3 regions of the Lacrimispora sp. genome follow, and region 1 is predicted to be linked to each of the others. Evidence: a T-box and tRNA genes for the amino acid it is inferred to sense, from the RefSeq annotation. Region 1 holds a T-box; the other regions hold tRNA genes.
The links. A T-box is a leader RNA that pairs with one kind of tRNA and senses whether it is charged. The one in region 1 lies ahead of ACLTWA_RS12220 (valine--tRNA ligase), so its partner is inferred to be a tRNA-Val.

Region 1 (6,263 bases):
CCGCTTTTTTCTGAACACAGCATTCTTCTGTTTCAGGATTCCTTTGGAAACCGGTATGCCAATGTTCCATATAAAAAGGAACCGGTCATGGACCGTCCGGAACTGGAAGAACGATGCTTTGAGCTTTATCCGGAACATTCCATGCTCCGGTTGAGAGCCTGCGATAAGGTCCTTGCCGGCGGCGTGTCTGACATGGCTGAGGTGAAGATTTTAGAAGCGACTTTGGAAGATCCAAAGCTAAGGCCCTTTTATCAAAGGCTTCTTTTATCCAGAGTTATTGAATTTTACCAGAATCAGTCCGATGTTCTTAAAGAGGGCACAGAGGGTGCCGGATATCTGTTGAATCTGGACAAAAAGGTGCTGACAAAATCAGAGCGGATCGGAGTCTGCAATACCCTGATCCACAATGGCTATATGGAAGAAGCCTTCCAGATGATCCGTGAATTCGGCAGCGAAGGAATCGAGACAGAATGTCTTTATAAATTGTGTACGAAAATGATTCTTCAAAATCTTTTCGATGAAGATCCCCTGCTGCTATCCCTGGCTTATAGGGTGTTTCAGAACGGGAAACATGACAGTGTTATCCTGGATTATCTGTGTGAACATTTTAACGGTCTTACAGACCAGATGTATGAGGTGCTTATGCAGGGAGTTTCCGGACATGTGGAGACGTATGACATGGAGGAACGGCTGACCGCTCAGATGATGTTCTCCGGCTGTGCAGCAAAACTCGATAAGGTATTCCATTTATACAGAACCCGTAAGGAAACCAGCGATAATATCGTGAGAGCCTATTTTACCATAAAGTGTACGGAATATTTTATGGAGGAAAAAGAGCCGGAAGAAAAGATATTCGCTTATCTGGAAGGTCTGATAAAGAGTTCTTCTGTCAAAGGACGTCTTCCGACCATTTATCTGCTGGCCCTATCCAGATATTATGCAAGGCTTTCCAGCCTTTCAAAAGAACAGATCGGGCTGTGCAGGGAAACGGTGGACTATCTTCTGGAAGAAGGATATGTATTCCCCCATTATAAAGACCTGGCAAAGTACATTCCTATCCCGGAGGATATTCTTGATAAGGTCATGATTCAGTACTGTGCAGCCAGGGATTCCAAGATTGAGCTTCAGATACGGATTCTTCCCGATGAGGAAGAATTTCACATCGAAGACATTTCCCGGGTATACCAGGGGGTGTTTGTCAAGCAGAAGATTTTGTTTGAAGGCGAGATCATGGAGTACCGGATCAGCGAACTGGTTGATGATAAGTGGGTACTGAAAAAGGAAGGCAGTGTTAGTTGTGACACTGGTAAATCCCCTAAAGATTCGGACAGCAGGTTTGCGTGTCTGAATGAAATGAGCCTGTCCTTGAATTTAAAGGACGAAACCGGGCTTAAAAAACGGATGCAGGAGTATTTGAAAAAGAATGCAGCTGCAGAAGAATTATTTCCACTGATGTGAGATAAAGGGGGCTGTCGATGGACGGACTGATAATAGGGCTTGATCTCTGTGATGCCTATACCCGCATATGCTGCCATGACAGGGAAAAATCATGGTGCCTTCCTACGGTCATCTGCCGTAAGAAGGATGAAGATGCCTGGTATGTGGGGGAAGAGGCTTATGCCTATACCCTTGTGGGAGAAGGCATCATTGTAGATAAGCTGATAAAAATGGTTAGAAAAGAGGGCACCGCGACGTTGGGCGGAACCAAATACGAGGGGCTTGAACTTTTAACAATATATTTAAAAAAAATACTGAAGTTTCCGATGGAGGAATTTTTCTGTGATGAAGTGAAACAACTGGTGATCACTTTACAGAAGGTGGATTTAAAGCTGATGGATTCTCTTATGCATTGTGCAGACTCTCTAGGGATTTCCAGAGACAGAGTTCATATTATAAGCCACACGGAAGGGTTTGTGTACTATACTCTCAGCCAGAAGAAAGAGGTCTGGAGCAATCAGGTAGGGGTATTTGATTTGTCAGAGGATTCCTTTCACTATCATGAACTGAAGGTGCAGCGGGGGTTACGGAAGACCATGGTGATTGCAGAAGATGAAGCCCTGGAAGAAAGTTTTAATCTTGATATTTTGGATACACCGTCCGGAGGGAAACTGGCGGATAAGATATTAAGCTCCTGCGCGGAACGGCTTCTTCAAAAAAAGCTGTTTTCCTCTGTGTTCCTCACTGGAAAAGGATTTGAGCGCCATGACTGGGCAATCGATTCCATGAAGGTATTATGCTCCCGCCGGAAGGTTTATATGGAACCGGAGCTTTTTGCGAGGGGAGCAGCTTTTAAGGGAATGGATTATATGCAGGAAAAGACGGCTTATCCGTTTACCTGTATTTGTGAAGGAAGGCTTCGTTCTACGGTTTCCATGCGGGTACTCCACAAGGAACGGGAAAGCCAGCTTGTTGTGGCGGCGGCCGGTGACAACTGGTATGAATCAAAGAGCAGTGTAGATTTGATCCTGGACAATCAGGATTACGTGGAATTTATGGTAACTCCCATGGATCCGAAGCAAAGGCGTCTGGTAAGGATTGCGTTAGAAGGATTTCCCAACCGGCCCAATAAAACTACTAGACTGGGCTTGAGCTTTGGGTTTCTGGATGAGAAAACCATGGCAGTGGTACTGAAAGACAAAGGATTTGGAGAACTGTTTCCTGCGACGGATGCAGTCATAAGACAAGAGGTCATGCTATGAGTCTGATTCTTTGCCGGCAGGAGCCGGTGAAACACCCGTATTATTTTGAAGGCCTGGGCGTCCGTTTGTTTTCTTCCCAGGAACTGTGTTATGCAATTTATAACAATCCTCTCCTGGTCATGGAGGATTTTGTGGATAGTTCCCTGATTGAATTTATCCGGGAGGATCTGGATATGGCGTTTCTCGCCCAAAAGCTTGTGAAATTGCAGCAAAGCGGCGAGGATGGGGATGAAATTCTGGCTGTAATTCTCCATGAATGCGATTATTATCATGCAGCAGAGGTGAACCGTTTTAAGCAGAAGCTGGCCGCTTACCGGCGGATGCCGGAGGCTGAGTTTTTAAAGGAACGGGCGGATTTCCTGTTTTCCAGAAAGCAATACGGAAAAGCAGTGTCTGAGTATCAGAAGATTCTTGATCTGCCGAAGGGAAGCCATGTCAATGATGGGTTTCGGGCAAAAATCTATAATAATCTGGGGGCTTCCTATGCACGGCTGTTTATGACCGAAAAGGCCTGCAAGGCCTATGAAAAATCCTTTGATCTGGTAAAAAACAATGAAGTTTTAAAGAAAATATATCATCTGTCCCAGTGGAACTCCGGCCTTGCAGTTCATGAGAGGTTTCAGGCTCTGATTACGGAGGAAATGAAGCAGGAAGCCGAACAGGAGCGGTTAAGGGCAGAAGAGCTGGCAGGGGAAGCGGACAGTCTTCTGGAACTGGAAAAACTGTTTCAAAAGGATCCCATTAAGCGCTTTCAGGGTGCGGGAGAGCTTGTCCAGAAGTGGAAACAGGAATACCGTAACATTATGTCTTGACAAATTTCTAAAAAGACACTATCATTAAAAAGTATAAGAAAACACCCTGCAGTATGGCTTTTACCAAAAGAGTGCGGGTGGGAATAAAGAAAAGGTAGAGAAAAAGAGGAGTACGTTCATAACCCTGAAAGAGAAAACCGTCCATCGGCTGAAAGGCGGTTAAGGAAGTGTGTTCGGAAGGTAGCTTTGGAACCGGAAGGCTGAACGGAGAAGACAGTAAGCCTTCACGCCTGGCAGCGTTAAAGGCCACAAGAAGTATGGCAGAACATGCCATATAAAAAAAGGTGGTACCGCGATGATTCGCCCTTTGCATCCCAGGATGCAGAGGGTTTTTCTTTTTTCTACGAAAAACCATGTGAAAGGATAAAGGAGAAGATGATGAAAGAGTTAGAGAAGACCTATGATCCGGCAGGGATCGAAGGAAAGCTTTATCAGAAATGGCTGGATAAACGATATTTCCATGCAGAACCAAATAAGGACAGGAAGCCGTTTACCATTGTGATGCCTCCGCCAAATATTACCGGACAGCTTCATATGGGCCATGCCCTTGACAATACCATGCAGGATATTTTGATCCGCTACAAAAGAATGCAGGGATTTGAGGCACTTTGGCAGCCGGGAACAGACCATGCAGCGATTGCCACAGAAGTAAAGGTGATTGAGAGCTTAAGACAGCAGGGCATTGATAAGGAGGAGCTTGGAAGAGATGGCTTTCTTTCCAAATGCTGGGACTGGAAAAAGGATTATGGCAGCAGGATCATCAATCAGCTTCACAAATTAGGCTCCTCCGCTGACTGGGAGAGAGAACGCTTTACCATGGATGATGGGTGTTCGGAAGCGGTTCAGGAGGTTTTTATCCGTCTTCATAAAAAAGGCTATATTTATAAAGGCTCCAGAATCGTAAACTGGTGTCCGGTGTGCCAGACCTCCATTTCCGATGCTGAGGTGGAGCACGAAGACCAGAATGGCTTTTTCTGGCACATCAATTATCCCATTGCAGGAGAAGAAGGAAGATTTGTGGAGATCGCGACCACAAGACCGGAGACTCTGCTTGGAGACAGTGCGGTAGCTGTCAATCCGGATGATGAACGGTATCAGGATCTGATCGGGAAGATGTTAAAGCTTCCTCTGACAGACCGGGAGATACCGGTAATTGCCGATTCTTATGTTGATAAAGAGTTTGGTACCGGCTGTGTGAAGATCACTCCGGCCCATGACCCCAATGACTTTGAAGTTGGAAAAAGACATGATTTGCCGGAACGGATTATTATGAACGACGATGCCACCATCAACCTTCCGGGAAGCAAGTACCACGGCATGGAACGGTATGAGGCCAGAAAGGCCATGGTAAAGGATTTAGAGGCACAGGGACTTTTGGTAAAGGTTGAGCCACACACCCATGCGGTAGGAACTCATGACCGGTGCGGCGCCACCGTAGAGCCTATGGTGAAACAGCAGTGGTTCGTTAAGATGGAGGAGATGGCAAAGCCAGCGGTTGAAGCATTAAAGAATGGCTCCTTAAAGTTTGTTCCGGAGCGATTTGATAAGACCTATCTTAACTGGCTTGAGAACATTCGTGACTGGTGTATCTCCAGACAGCTCTGGTGGGGACACCGGATTCCAGCTTATTACTGCGATACCTGTGGAGAAATCGTTGTTTCAAAGGAAGCACCAGAGGTATGTCCAAAATGCAAGGGGACACATTTCACCCAGGATGAGGATACGCTTGACACCTGGTTTTCTTCTGCTCTCTGGCCGTTTTCGACCCTGGGCTGGCCGAAGGAAACAGAAGATTTAAAGTATTTCTATCCAACAGACGTACTGGTTACCGGCTATGATATTATTTTCTTCTGGGTAATCCGTATGGTATTTTCAGGCATTGAGCAGACCGGAAAGCTGCCGTTCCATACGGTACTGATGCATGGCCTTGTGAGAGATTCCGAAGGGCGTAAGATGAGCAAATCTCTGGGAAACGGCATTGACCCTCTGGAAGTGATTGAAAAATACGGAGCAGATGCACTTCGCATGACCCTTATTACAGGGAATGCTCCCGGCAATGATATGAGATTTTATTGGGAACGTGTGGAAGCAAGCAGAAACTTTGCAAATAAAGTGTGGAATGCTTCCCGTTTCATCATGATGAATATTGAAAAAGCACCCAAAACAGAGGCCCAGCTGTCCGAGCTTACCATGGCAGACAAATGGATCTTATCAAAGGTAAATACTCTTGCCAGGGACGTGACAGACAATCTGGATAAATATGAGCTTGGGATTGCGCTTCAAAAGGTTTATGACTTTATATGGGAAGAGTTCTGTGACTGGTATATTGAGATGGTGAAGCCCAGACTGTGGGATGATACTGATACCACAAAAGCGGCTGCCATCTGGACCTTAAAGACCGTGCTGATCCGGTCCTTAAAGCTCCTTCATCCTTATATGCCCTTTGTGACTGAGGAAATATTCTGTACTCTGCAGGATCAGGAGGAATCCATCATGATCTCCCGGTGGCCGGAATATGAAGATTCATGGAATTTTGAATCCGAAGAGCGGGCTGTAGAGACCATTAAGGAAGCGGTAAGAGCAATCCGTAATGTGCGTACTTCCATGAATGTGCCCCCAAGTAAAAAGGCAAAGGTTTATGTTGTGTCTGAAAATCAGGAGATTCTTGATATTTTTGAGAACAGCAAAGTATTCTTTGCCACTCTTGGATATGCCGGAGAGGTTTATCTGCAGAAGGATAAGAACGGGATTT
Region 2 (6,263 bases), on a different contig from region 1:
ACTGTACAGGTTTCTTGACAAATTGTTTGTCAAATTCCGGGTTGAAATAATAGAAGTTCTTTGCATCCAGATCAGATTTGATTTTTTCAAGTGCTTCACCAAATCTCTGGAAGTGGACGACTTCTCTTGCCCGAAGGAATTTCAGAGGTTCTCTTACGTCTGGATCTGTAATGATACGGATCAAGTTGTCATAAGTGGTTCTTGCCTTTTGTTCTGCGGCAAGATCTTCAATTAAATCTGCGATTGCATCACCTTTTGACTGGAATTCACAGGCATTAAAAGGAACTCCTGCAGCAGCAGTGGGCCAGAGCGCCGTGGTATGATCAATGTAATACGCATCAAATCCGGCTGTTTTTGCCTGTTCCGCCGACAGGTTTTTTGTCAGCTGATAGATAATGGAACAGATCATCTCAAGATGGCCTAATTCTTCTGTACCGATATCAGTCAAAAGTCCTCCCACTTCTTTGCATGGCATGGTGTATCTTTGGGAAAGATACCGCATAGAAGCTGCTAATTCACCATCAGGGCCACCAAACTGGCTGATGACCAGTGATGCAGTTTTAGGGCATGTTTCTTTAATATTTACTGGAAACTGCAGTCTTTTTTCATAACTCCACATTATATATTACCTCCTTCCCATGGCAGCGGGCCATCGCCCCAGGTGAAATGCTTCTGTCCAGGGTATTTTGTGTTACTGTCATTTTTGTTATTGGTGTCCGGGCAGACACAGTCCATGGTGAGCGGTTCAAAATTTTCTGCGTAGTTTTTTAAGAGCTGCTTTCTCTGTTCCATGGCTTGTTTAAATGCAGTCAGCGCCTCCTGATCCACAGGATGAGTATCTAAATATAAATTCAGATCATTGACGGTAAAACTGATTTCTGTAATCTGTTTTAAAAGACTGTTGCGGTCTGCCATTATAAATCACCTCCCGTAATATAGAATGGGAGATTAAGGCTCGGGAATATGGTCCCGTTTTTTAAAGCTGCTGCCGGGTCATATGGCTGTTCCCAGGGCTGCATAGGCACAGTTGCAATTGCAAGCTGAACCGACTGCGTCGGTGTTGCAGGAATTCCTTTTGTTGTATCGCTTCCGCATGAATTACATGAATTCATAATAACACTCCTTTCAGTTCTATCATTGATCGTTCCTTTTTATTATGAACATAAGAAAGAAAAAAACCTTATAAAAATTCTCCCATATTAACCACTGCGATGTTATTGTAATAAATGGAAAAATGAAATATAATAAAATAGATTACAAGGGAAAAGACAGAATATGGAAAAACAATTTAAGACGGGAGAGCATAGGTTTGAGTGACAAAAAGTTTGCAGTATTAATTGATTCTGATAATATTTCAGCCAAGTATATTACATGTATCCTGGATGAGATGACCCGATATGGTGTCATTACCTACAAAAGGATTTACGGTGATTGGACAAGCGCCCAGATGGGGAAATGGAAGATGGAGCTATTGGAAAATTCCATCACTCCCATTCAGCAGTTTTCCAATACTGTTGGAAAGAATGCTACGGATTCAGCACTGATTATTGATGCGATGGACCTGCTTTATACAGATCATGTGGATGGGTTTTGTATCGTATCCAGTGACAGCGACTTTACCCGTCTTGCCAGCAGGCTTCGGGAATCAGGAAAAGAAGTCATTGGTATGGGAGAAGAAAAAACTCCCAAATCTTTCCGTGCTGCCTGTACGGTTTTCACTAATTTGGAAGTGCTTCTTGATCAGGATGAAGAAGGAACCGGTGGAGGAGCTATTGGAAAAGAGGTAATTGAACAGGATATTGCATCCATTATCTTGGAAAATGACGATAAGAACAAGGCGACCGGACTGGGTGAGATCGGCAACCGTCTTGTGAAAAAATATTCTGATTTTGATGTAAGAAACTATGGTTACAGCTCTTTGTCAAAGTTTCTGGAAGAGATGGACAGCTTTGAACTGAGAAAATCCAATAATGTGGTAACTGTCCGCATGAAGGATAACCGCACAAAACGGCAGGAGCTTGATGATTATGCGGTAAAGTTAGTCAAAGGCAGCGGAAAAAATGGTATGGAGCTTGCTGCGCTGGGCAATGGCATGCACCGGAAGTTCGCGGACTTTAAAGTTAAGGATTACGGATATTCCACTTTTTCCAAATTTGTTCACAGTATTGTTCAGTTGGAAGTGCGTGAAAATAAAAACAATAGTAAAGCAGTATTTTTGAAAAAAGAATAATAAAAAAGCCATCCGTGAAGCAGTATTTTTTTCCGCGGATGGCTGCTTTTCCAGGGCTTTCAGAGGGACATGGGAAAAAGGAAAAAAATTGACAAAAAAGTGTTGACAATTGATACAATTCATATTATACTAATGAAGCAGTCGGGAACGAGAGATAAACAAACGTCCGGACAAGCACTGGGATCTTAGCTCAGCTGGGAGAGCATCTGCCTTACAAGCAGAGGGTCACAGGTTCGAGCCCTGTAGGTCCCACTGATAAATAAAACTTATTTATCACACAATTTTATATGGCGGAATAGCTCAGTTGGCTAGAGCACACGGTTCATACCCGTGGTGTCGAGAGTTCGAATCTCCCTTCCGCTACTTAAGACCCTGTAATCCTTTGATTACAGGGTTTTTTCTTTTAGAAAAAGAGTCTTTTTTTGGACTCTTGCGCCGGAGGCGGCAGCCTATTTCCATTTTTTTTATATTCATTTCTGCCGTTTTATGATATACTAACAAATAGCAAAAAGCGGAGGGATTCCATGTACAATTTTATTGTAAACCCCAACTCACGCTGCGGACGTGGACAAATTATATGGAGAAAGCTGGAAGAGGTGTTAAGAACTTCCGGAGTGGAGTATCAGGCTTTCTTAACAGAAAGGCCGGGAGATGCCAGAATCTTTGCCAGTGAGCTTACGAGCGGCTGCAGGGAATCCAATGTTATCGTCGCAGTAGGCGGAGACGGAACAGTGAACGAGATCTTAGATGGACTTTCCTTTTGTGGTTCTATTACATTAGGGTATATTCCTGCCGGATCAGGTAATGATCTGGCAAGAAGCTTAAAACTGCCGAGAAATCCGGTCCGGTGTTTGAAAAAGATCCTTCAACCAAAATATTATAAGCTGATGGATTATGGAGTACTGACTTATGGAGAAGGAGAAATCTCCCACAGGCGGTTCATCGTAAGTGCCGGCATCGGAATGGATGCGGCTGTTTGCCATAACATTTTATTTTCAAAAACCAGGGGGCTGCTCCATAAGCTCCATATCGGGCGCCTGGCTTATCTCCTGGTGGGAATAAAACAGCTGGCCCTGGCGAAGCCGTCAAAGGGATATATTCTTTTGGATGGTGTTCAAAAAGTGGAATTTAACCACGTGTATTTTATATCTGCCCATATTCATCCCTATGAGGGCGGGGGATTTAAGTTTGCCCCGGACGCCAGCTTTGAAGACGGGAAACTCACGGTCTGTATGATGAATAACAGAAAGAAGCGGAAGCTGATTCCGGTTCTTGCCTGTTCCCTTTTAGGCAGAAAATCCTCGAATACGGGGATTCGATTCTATACCTGTGAAGAAATTGCGGTTCACATGGAGCACCCTATGGCGGTTCATGCCGACGGAGAAAGCTGTTTTTGCCAAAAGGATGTACAGATTCGCTGTATCAGTAAAAAATTGCGGGTGATTGTGTAGCAATGTTTGTATATATATAGAAGAAAGGATAAATTATGAGAATTGGACAGGGATATGATGTTCATAAATTAGTAGAAGGAAGAGATTTAATTATCGGGGGCGTTAAAATTCCCTATGAAAAAGGGCTTTTGGGCCATTCGGATGCAGATGTACTGACCCATGCGGTGATTGACGCACTGTTTGGCGCGGCCGCATTAGGGGATATCGGAGAACATTACCCGGATAACGACCCTCAGTATAAAGGCATTTCCAGCATTGAACTGTTAAAGCTGGCAGCAGGACTTCTGGAAGAGAAGGGCTATATTGTTGAGAACATTGATGCTACGGTCATTGCTCAGAATCCAAAGCTTCTGCCCTTTCGGCCCCAGATGATTAAGAACATTGCAGATGCCCTTAATCTGCCGGTGGGAAAAGTGAATGTAAAGGCGACTACAGAAGAGGGGCTTGGCTTTACCGGAAGCGGAGAAGGAATTTCCGCTCAGGCAATCACCCTTCTTACTTCTGTAGAGGATTACTGTTATGATGATAAAATCATGGGACCGGATTGCGGGGGCTGCGGAGGCTGCTGTAAGAAATAGGAATTGGTAAGACAGGAGGAAAATATTGTGAAGATATTTAATACATTATCAAGACAGAAGGAAGAATTTGTACCGTTAGAGCCAAAGAAGGTCAAGATGTATGTCTGTGGTCCTACGGTTTACAATTATATACACATTGGCAATGCAAGACCTATGATCGTATTTGACACCGTAAGAAGATATTTTGAATATAAAGGTTATGAGGTTAACTTTGTCTCTAATTTTACCGATGTAGATGATAAGATCATAAAAAAAGCAATTGAAGAAGGAGTAGATGCAGATGTCATATCCAAGCGTTACATTGAGGAATGCAAAAAGGATATGAATGCCCTGAATATAAAGCCTGCCACAAAGAATCCTCTGGCAACGGAAGAAATCTGCGGAATGCTGGATATGATAAAGGAGCTTATAGATTCCGGCCACGCCTATGAGGCAAAGGACGGGACTGTATATTTCCGCACCAAGGCTTTTGAAGGCTACGGCAAGCTGTCTCACAAGAATCTGGAAGACTTGCAGTCCGGTTTTCGGGAAATCAAGGTGACAGGGGAAGACGGCAAAGAAGCCCCTTCGGATTTTGTTTTATGGAAGCCAAAAAAAGAAGGAGAGCCTTACTGGGAGTCTCCATGGTGTGAAGGCAGACCGGGATGGCATATTGAATGTTCCGTTATGTCAAAGAAGTATCTTGGAGACCAGATCGATATCCATGCAGGAGGGGAGGATTTGATTTTCCCCCATCATGAGAATGAAATCGCTCAGAGTGAAGCGGCCAATGGAAAAGAATTTGCAAAATACTGGATGCACAATGCATTTTTGAACGTAGATAATAAAAAGATGTCCAAATCGCTTGGGAATTTCTTTACGGTCAGAGAGATCGGAGAGAAATACGATTTAAGGATTCTGCGTTTCTTCATGCTCAGCGCCCATTACAGAAGCCCCCTTAATTTCAGCGCTGATTTGATGGAATCTTCCAAGAGCGGTCTGGACCGGATTATAACAGCCGTGGATAAGCTGAAGGACCTTCAGGCCAGAGCCAAGACCAGGAATCTTCGTGATGGTGAGGATAAAAAGCCTGTAGAAGAACTGGTTGCCAAATATGAGGCTGCCATGGACGATGATTTCAATACAGCAGATGCAATTTCTGCAATTTTTGAACTGGTAAAATTAAGCAATTCCACAACGGATGAAAGCAGTTCTGCTGAATATGTGATTTATTTGAAAGAAACCATTGAAAAGCTTTGCAATGTTCTTGGCATCATTACGGAAAAGAAGGAAGAGATTCTTGATGGTGAGATCGAGGCCATGATCGAAGCAAGGCAGCAGGCCAGAAAAGATAAGAATTTTGGCCTGGCAGATGAAATCCGGGGAAAGTTACTGGATAAGGGCATTGTTCTGGAGGACACCAGGGAAGGTGTAAAATGGAAGAGAATGTAATATCTTTGTCTGGGTTCTCTGATTTAATGAAAGAAACCCTGCATTTAAAAGCTGTGGATATAAAAAGCTACTCCCCCCTGGCGCTGGCTTATATCGGAGATGCCGTTTATGAACTGATCATACGCACAAAGGTGATGAACCATGGAAGTACCCAGGTCAACAATATGCATAAGAAAAGTGCCAAACTTGTCAATGCAGGAACCCAGGCGGACATCATACGCCGGCTTTTGGAAGAGGAAGATTTAACGCCGGAAGAGATTGCTGTTTACAAGCGGGGGCGCAATGCGAAATCCGTAACAACGGCCAAACATGCCACCGTGGCAGATTATCGGACGGCCACTGGATTTGAAGCGCTTTGCGGCTACCTTTATTTAAACGGTGAATTGGAAAGGCTCATAGCCGTTGTGGGCAAAGGACTTGAAAGAATAGGAGAACTGGAATGATAGAGGAATTTACCATAGAAGGAAGGAACGCAGTATTGGAGGCGTTTCGTTCCGGAAAGACAATCGATAAGCTGTATGTACAAAAGGGAGTCCAGGATGGCCCCATTCAGTCCATTGTCCGGGAAGCGAA
Region 3 (6,263 bases), 400 kb from region 1:
AGTTCTGACACCATGACTGCCTTCGATGTAAACACCCGGTTCATCCGAAGTAATCATGCCTTCTTCTAAAATACAGCTGTCCTGACGCTCGGGAACCATACGCCACCGGATTCCATTGGGACGTTCATGGACATTTAACAAATATCCCACGCCATGGCCGGTTCCATGATCAAAATTAATTCCGCGGCTCCAGAATGGTTCTCTTGCCACATAATCCAGGGTCAGACCACGGCAGCCATACAAAAACTTCACTGCCCCCAGACGAAGCATACTCATAACTGTCAGGGTGAAATGCTCCCGTTCCTCATCAGTCAGCGGGCCTACTGCGATGGTTCTGGTCACATCTGTGGTTCCTTCATAATACTGACCGCCGGAATCCACCAGATACAGACCTTTCGGTTCCAATGCAGTATCATTTTCAGCGGTCGCTTTGTAGTGGCACATGGCCGCATTAGGTCCATAAGCGGAAATCGTATCAAAGCTTACCCCCAGGTTTCCTTCCTGCTCAGAACGCAGATGATCCAGATGCTCCTGCGCGCTGACTTCTGTTATAACTTCTTTTCCCACATGATGTTTCAGCCAGTAAATAAATTTCACCATGGCAATTCCGTCTTTTATGTGGGCCTTCTTCATATTTTCCACTTCTACCGGATTCTTTACGGCTTTGGCAAGTGCGGTTGGATTCATCTTATCAATGATCCGGTTGGTACTGTCAATTCCTTTTACAACCGCATAATTGGCTTTGGCTGTTTCTATAAGAACCTTCTGATCGTTTAAAAGGGCAACCGACTTATAAATGTCATTATAAGGACATACAGTAACCCCAAGATCTTTTAGATAGGTTTTTACTTCTTCGTTTAATACCTGTTCATTAATATATAAATGGAAGCTGTCCAGAGTGATCAGTGCATAAGAGAGAACCACCGGATTGCATTCCACGTCATTGCCTCTGATATTCAAAAGCCAGGCGATATCGTCCAGTGTGGTAAGAACATGGACTGTAGCTTTTTCTTTTTTCATTTTATTTCGCAGCTCTTTGATTTTATCAGAAGAAGACTTTCCTGCAAAGTTTTCTTTTAAAATCCAAACCGGCTGTGCGGAAAGATCGGGGCGATTCTTCCAGATCTCTGCCACAAGATCTTTATCATAAGCAAGCGTTACATTTTTATCTCCCAGTAATTCTTCTAATTCCTTTCCGGTCTGGCCGTTCACCACACGACCGTCAAAGCCGAGACAACCGCCCTCTGGAAGAACTTCATCTAAGTATTCTTCAATCGTTGGTACTCCCGGCTGCCCCATCTTGCGCAGGGTAATACCTGTTCCGTCAAGCTGCTTTGCCGCCTGAACAAAATAACGGCCGTCTGTCCAGAGTCCCGCTTCCTCCTTTGTAATCACAGCCGTACCCGCAGAACCGGTAAAACCGGTAATAAATTCCCTGCATTTAAAATAATCACCTACATATTCAGACTCATGAAAATCTGAAGTCGGAATCATGTATGCATCCATATGATACTCAGCCATTAACTGTCTGAGTTGTTCCAATCTTTCTTTAATCATTCTGTTATCTCCTTTGGTCTTCATTGATTGCATAGCAGCACCTTCCGCCAGGTTTACCGGATCAGTCCCAAATGCAGGCAGGCTTTTTTTATGCCGTCCTGATCGATGGGGTCGGTCACATAATCCGCAGCTTTTTTCAGTTCTTCCATTGCATTTCCCATGGCAATCCCTTTTCCTGCCGCTTTTATGATATCGTAGTCATTCATGCTGTCTCCAAATGCATAGGTTTCGGATAATGGTATCTTAAAATACTCACACAGTCTTAACAGACCTACTGCCTTAGATGCTTTCCGTTCCACTACATCTGCACCCTTTTTATCGGCAAACATATGGACATGGATATCCGGGAACTCCTCTTCCATGGCTTTGGCACCGGCTTCATCGCCCATATAAGCCATGGTCCTCACTTCCAGGTCCAGAAGTTTGTAAGGATCATCAAAGCGTCTGCCGCATTCGCCCCAAAGTTCAATATCATGAGCTCTTACATTTTCCGGGTGAATATAGTAATCCCAATCTCCCACAGTCGTTCCCACACTATATGGGGTGTTTTCAGCATATTTTAAAATCTGTTTTAATAGATTTTTATCAAAGGTGTGTTCATAAATGATCTTATCTCCCACGGTCACCTTTGTCCCATTGAGATGAATGATGGCATCAGGTCTTACCTGATCACGAATAGCTGTACTGAAAAGGGAATCCATATCTCTGCCCGTAGCTATTACTATGGTATAATTTTCCCGCAGCCGTTCGATGGTCTCCATGGCACTGGACGGAATTTTCCAGTCTTTATGGTCAAGCAACGTCATGTCTACATCAAAGCTTACGATTGGCTTCATCTATTTTCACCTTTTTTCTAATTTAAATTTATCATGTCTTTACCATCATAGCTTAATTTTGAAAATTTTTCAAGAAATATACTTTACCAATCCAAAACTTTCTGCTATAATGTCATAGTGTCAGCAAGACGGAGTATGGCGTAGCTTGGTAGCGCGCTCGGCTGGGGGCCGAGAGGTCGCAGGTTCAAATCCTGTTACTCCGATTGATAACAGACCGGATTAATGCTGGAGGAACGTATAATAACACGTTTTTTCAGTATTTTTTTATTCTATTTCAAAAGCAGAATGTTCTTGCCTTTTTCTGCTTTTTCAGTTACAATTCATATATGGAGATATAGCTCAGCTGGGAGAGCATCTGCTTGACGTGTAGAAGGTCGCAGGTTCGAATCCTGTTGTCTCCATCTTTTAAAGACCCTGGTATATACAAGGATTCCCTGTATATGCCGGGGTTTTTTGTTTTATTTTGTCCTCATTGCTGTCTGCCTGGCATAAAAGCAATCACATACCGTAATAATTTGGAGATTTATGTCATATTTTCAGACACTAACAAACAATCCACAATTATTTCCACATTATTGTGGATAACTGTCAATTTAAGTATCAACCATGTGACCTGGATGACCGCCTTTTGAAATTTATTTTTTCGTAATTGCTACAATAACAGCCACGATTGCTGCTAACACAATAAAAAGTATACATAATAGTGTAAAAGACATTATTTATCTCCTTTGCTTTTCATTTAATCTTCCTTCTGCTGGTTTTAAAAGATTAACCTTGCAGCTTCATCACTACCCGTTTTACTAAATCAAAAACCCTTATTTTTTGCAATACATGAACCTGCTTCATAATAAAAAACCACTTTTAAAGCACAAAAGTTTTTCATAGCACTTTTCTCAGTAAAAGACATATTTATTATTCCTTTAACAACAGCCTTTGCTGCACCACATATATTAATATAAAATAATATTCAAGGGGAATAATCACATGCCTGGTATTGACGACTTTGATATTCCAGAAAATACTCCCACCTTCCCATATGATTATGGACCAAATCCATTGCTGATTGATCTTCAAAAAGCAGCACAGCAAAATGATAATTACCGTTCTGTTCTATGGACAGGTACCCAGCTGCAGGTGACACTAATGAACATTCCTGTTAATGAACTTATTGGTATGGAGGTGCATCCTGACCACGACCAACTCATACGTATCGAGGAGGGAGTTGGATTAATCCAACTGGGTGAACACAAATTCTCGTTGTATGATCAATATCTTGCTTTTCCCAATTACGTCATCTTTGTACCAGCCGGCACATGGCATAATATTGTTAATATTGGCAATCAGCCTCTGAAAATCTCTTCCACCTATGCGCCGCTCAATTATCCATGGGGCATGACTCAGAAAACAAAAACATCTGAACCAGTCTTACAGGATAATCTTTAAAATTTTTTCATGTCCGATATCAAAAAACGCAAATTACTGTAAATGTGAAAATTTGCGTTTTTTGTTTTTGTACTTTTTTCGGTGTATTCCATTGCTCTTTCAGTTTCAAATCCCTCCCTTTATAATAGAACCGTTCGGGATTATACAGTTACATGCAGCTACCTTACCTGCAATTAAATATGAAAGAAACCATCAAGAAATAGTAAGCAGGATGAGGGTACTCAGGCGAAAATTTAAACATGCTTATTTACTAGCTTCATTATTGTCTGTATTTCCGCTCCCATGAACCTCTTCACCTCTTTGTTTTATAAAGTGGTTATCTTTCATCTTTAAGTTTTTTTTTAAATTTAACCGTATCTAATTTATGGCTGAGCAACTATATTTTTTACAGTAGACTTTCCTCACCGTTTTTGGTATATTATGGCTAGGGCGAACACTCTTTTTTATCATTAATAAAAGCCCAAAAGATGAACAGATTATATAAATTCTATTATTTTAACATTCCCCCGTGGCCGGTTTTAAAAAAAGGAGTTGATCAGTATGGCAAAACTTAATGATTTGACCAAAGACATAACCACAAAAGTAATCAATCAAAATATGGAATACGTGATAGAAAAAGTGAGTTCTGTGGTATCCGAAAGTTCTTACAAACACATGGAAATCAATCAGGATACTGCAGCATTGATCGGTTGTGTTACAGCCGCTTCTGTCAGTGTTTCCGTTGAGCTGGCTACTATAGCAACGATTTCCATTCTTTCCGAACTTGGTCTTTTAGATATTGAAGAAAAACCTTCTTTACATATTGTATCTTCTGAAAAAGAATAATTATGTTTATAATAACGAAGCATTTTCCCCTGCATTCCGGACAGGATTCAGCTTGTTCACACAAACAAGCATTTGACATATACTATTATTACAAAACAACTTATCAAGCAGGGAAGATTGATATTCTGACCGCGCAAAACCGCCGCAAAACTGCCTTACTAAAGATAAACAACTCATTCTATGCGCGTTTCCTTCTATCAATCTTCCTGATAAGTGGTTTTGTATACTGCCCGGTCATAAGTATGAAACGATAAGTGGGTGAAAGCCAACGCATCCTGGCTTCCACCCACTTGTTTATTCAGTCTGATCTTCTCTTGGTGTTTGGTCCCATCCCCTCCCTGCGGGAATTATGGCTTTGATTCTGATTGACCGTATCACCTGTTTCCTTCACGCTGTTATGCAATACTTCATGGTCTTTTTTCTCATATTGATTTTCCAATCGGTTTTTTTCCATTTTTATCACCTCACCCATAGTATGCCAGCCATAGAAAGTTTTTATGTGAAAATAGATTTAGAATGCATAATCCATTTTCGGATGCGCACTATAAATATGAGGTGATGACCATGTCCTATATAGCTCCTGCCGTTCAGGCAAAATTTGAAACTCTCTCCATCGATTTAAAAAATGAGATCCTGGGGCGGAATGTTCAGATTAACACCATATACGATTTGATTCAGGTACTGGAACAGATCGTAAACGAAGGGAAATGATTTTCCCGGAAACAGGCCGAACGATCACCGTTCGGCCTGTTAAAATTTGTTATTAAATTTACCGCCAAAAACTGGAAAGAGAATTGCACTGCCTGGAATTAACGGTATAGGTTGTCTTACCATTGAAACAGCTGCTTTTGGAATTGTTATTTCCTTTGACGCAGCTGCTCTTGTAGCCATTGCAGTTCAACAGGTTATTAAGGTTTCCAGACTGTCTAAAGCAGTTTGATGTATAACCGTTTGAATATGATCTGGAACAGGTTGCTGCCTGTGCTGTCATAGGAACACCTGCAACGGTAAGTGCGGTCGCTGCCGCTAAAAGAAGTACTGGGAACTTTTTCATGGGAATATCCTCCTTATTTGTTACATAATAATTACATTTCTGTTACAAACTTATATTAGCATACAGAAAATGGAATTACATTAGGAGAAAAATGGCAATTACCCTATCTTTTCCAGTTGATATTCGTCAAGTCCAAGTTTTAAAGCTCCCATGATACCCTGATTGTCATTGAGACTGGGAAGAACGATATATTGTTCCATATGATCCAGTTCAGCCGTATCAATATATCCGGCCAGCTGCCGCTTTACCTCTTCTCTTATAAGAGGGAGCAAATGCTCCTGATGCATCACGCCGCCGCCCAGAACGATTCTTTGAGGGGACAGAATCATAATATAATCCACCAGGGCCTGGGCAATGTAATAAGCTTCCAATTCCCAGACCTCTCTGCGGTCTGCCAGTTCAAATCCCTTCTTTCCCCAGCGGGCTTCGATGGCAGGACCTGCTGCAAGCCCTTCCAGACAGGTTTTATGATACGGGCAGGTTCCCTCAAACGCATCTTTTGGATGTCTTGCCAGAAGAAGATGGCCTCCTTCCGGATGAAGCATACC

Region 2: it has a tRNA-Val gene. The T-box ahead of ACLTWA_RS12220 (valine--tRNA ligase) is inferred to sense a tRNA for this amino acid. The anticodon was not compared.
Region 3: it has a tRNA-Val gene. The T-box ahead of ACLTWA_RS12220 (valine--tRNA ligase) is inferred to sense a tRNA for this amino acid. The anticodon was not compared.

Annotation. Positions count from the first base shown of each region.
Region 1 is NZ_JBKVXF010000002.1:841,123-847,385, forward strand. Features, by position in the region: gene ACLTWA_RS12205 (DUF5717 family protein) at 1-1,458, shown strand, start outside; gene ACLTWA_RS12210 (DUF5716 family protein) at 1,476-2,699, shown strand; gene ACLTWA_RS12215 (hypothetical protein) at 2,696-3,511, shown strand; T-box leader at 3,600-3,822, shown strand; gene ACLTWA_RS12220 (valine--tRNA ligase) at 3,890-6,263, shown strand, end outside.
Region 2 is NZ_JBKVXF010000001.1:1,060,993-1,067,255, reverse strand. Features, by position in the region: gene ACLTWA_RS05230 (manganese catalase family protein) at 1-619, opposite strand, end outside; gene ACLTWA_RS05225 (spore coat protein CotJB) at 619-915, opposite strand; gene ACLTWA_RS05220 (spore coat associated protein CotJA) at 915-1,112, opposite strand; gene ACLTWA_RS05215 (NYN domain-containing protein) at 1,310-2,230, shown strand; tRNA gene ACLTWA_RS05210 (tRNA-Val) at 2,410-2,482, shown strand; tRNA gene ACLTWA_RS05205 (tRNA-Met) at 2,520-2,593, shown strand; gene ACLTWA_RS05200 (diacylglycerol/lipid kinase family protein) at 2,755-3,681, shown strand; gene ispF (2-C-methyl-D-erythritol 2,4-cyclodiphosphate synthase) at 3,717-4,259, shown strand; gene cysS (cysteine--tRNA ligase) at 4,287-5,690, shown strand; gene ACLTWA_RS05185 (Mini-ribonuclease 3) at 5,675-6,133, shown strand; gene rlmB (23S rRNA (guanosine(2251)-2'-O)-methyltransferase RlmB) at 6,130-6,263, shown strand, end outside.
Region 3 is NZ_JBKVXF010000002.1:440,976-447,238, reverse strand. Features, by position in the region: gene ACLTWA_RS10395 (aminopeptidase P family protein) at 1-1,557, opposite strand, end outside; gene ACLTWA_RS10390 (Cof-type HAD-IIB family hydrolase) at 1,611-2,393, opposite strand; tRNA gene ACLTWA_RS10385 (tRNA-Pro) at 2,523-2,596, shown strand; tRNA gene ACLTWA_RS10380 (tRNA-Val) at 2,722-2,794, shown strand; gene ACLTWA_RS10375 (cupin domain-containing protein) at 3,378-3,836, shown strand; gene ACLTWA_RS10370 (hypothetical protein) at 4,377-4,661, shown strand; gene ACLTWA_RS10365 (hypothetical protein) at 4,960-5,115, opposite strand; gene ACLTWA_RS10360 (hypothetical protein) at 5,226-5,372, shown strand; gene ACLTWA_RS10355 (hypothetical protein) at 5,431-5,715, opposite strand; gene ACLTWA_RS10350 (ROK family protein) at 5,814-6,263, opposite strand, start outside.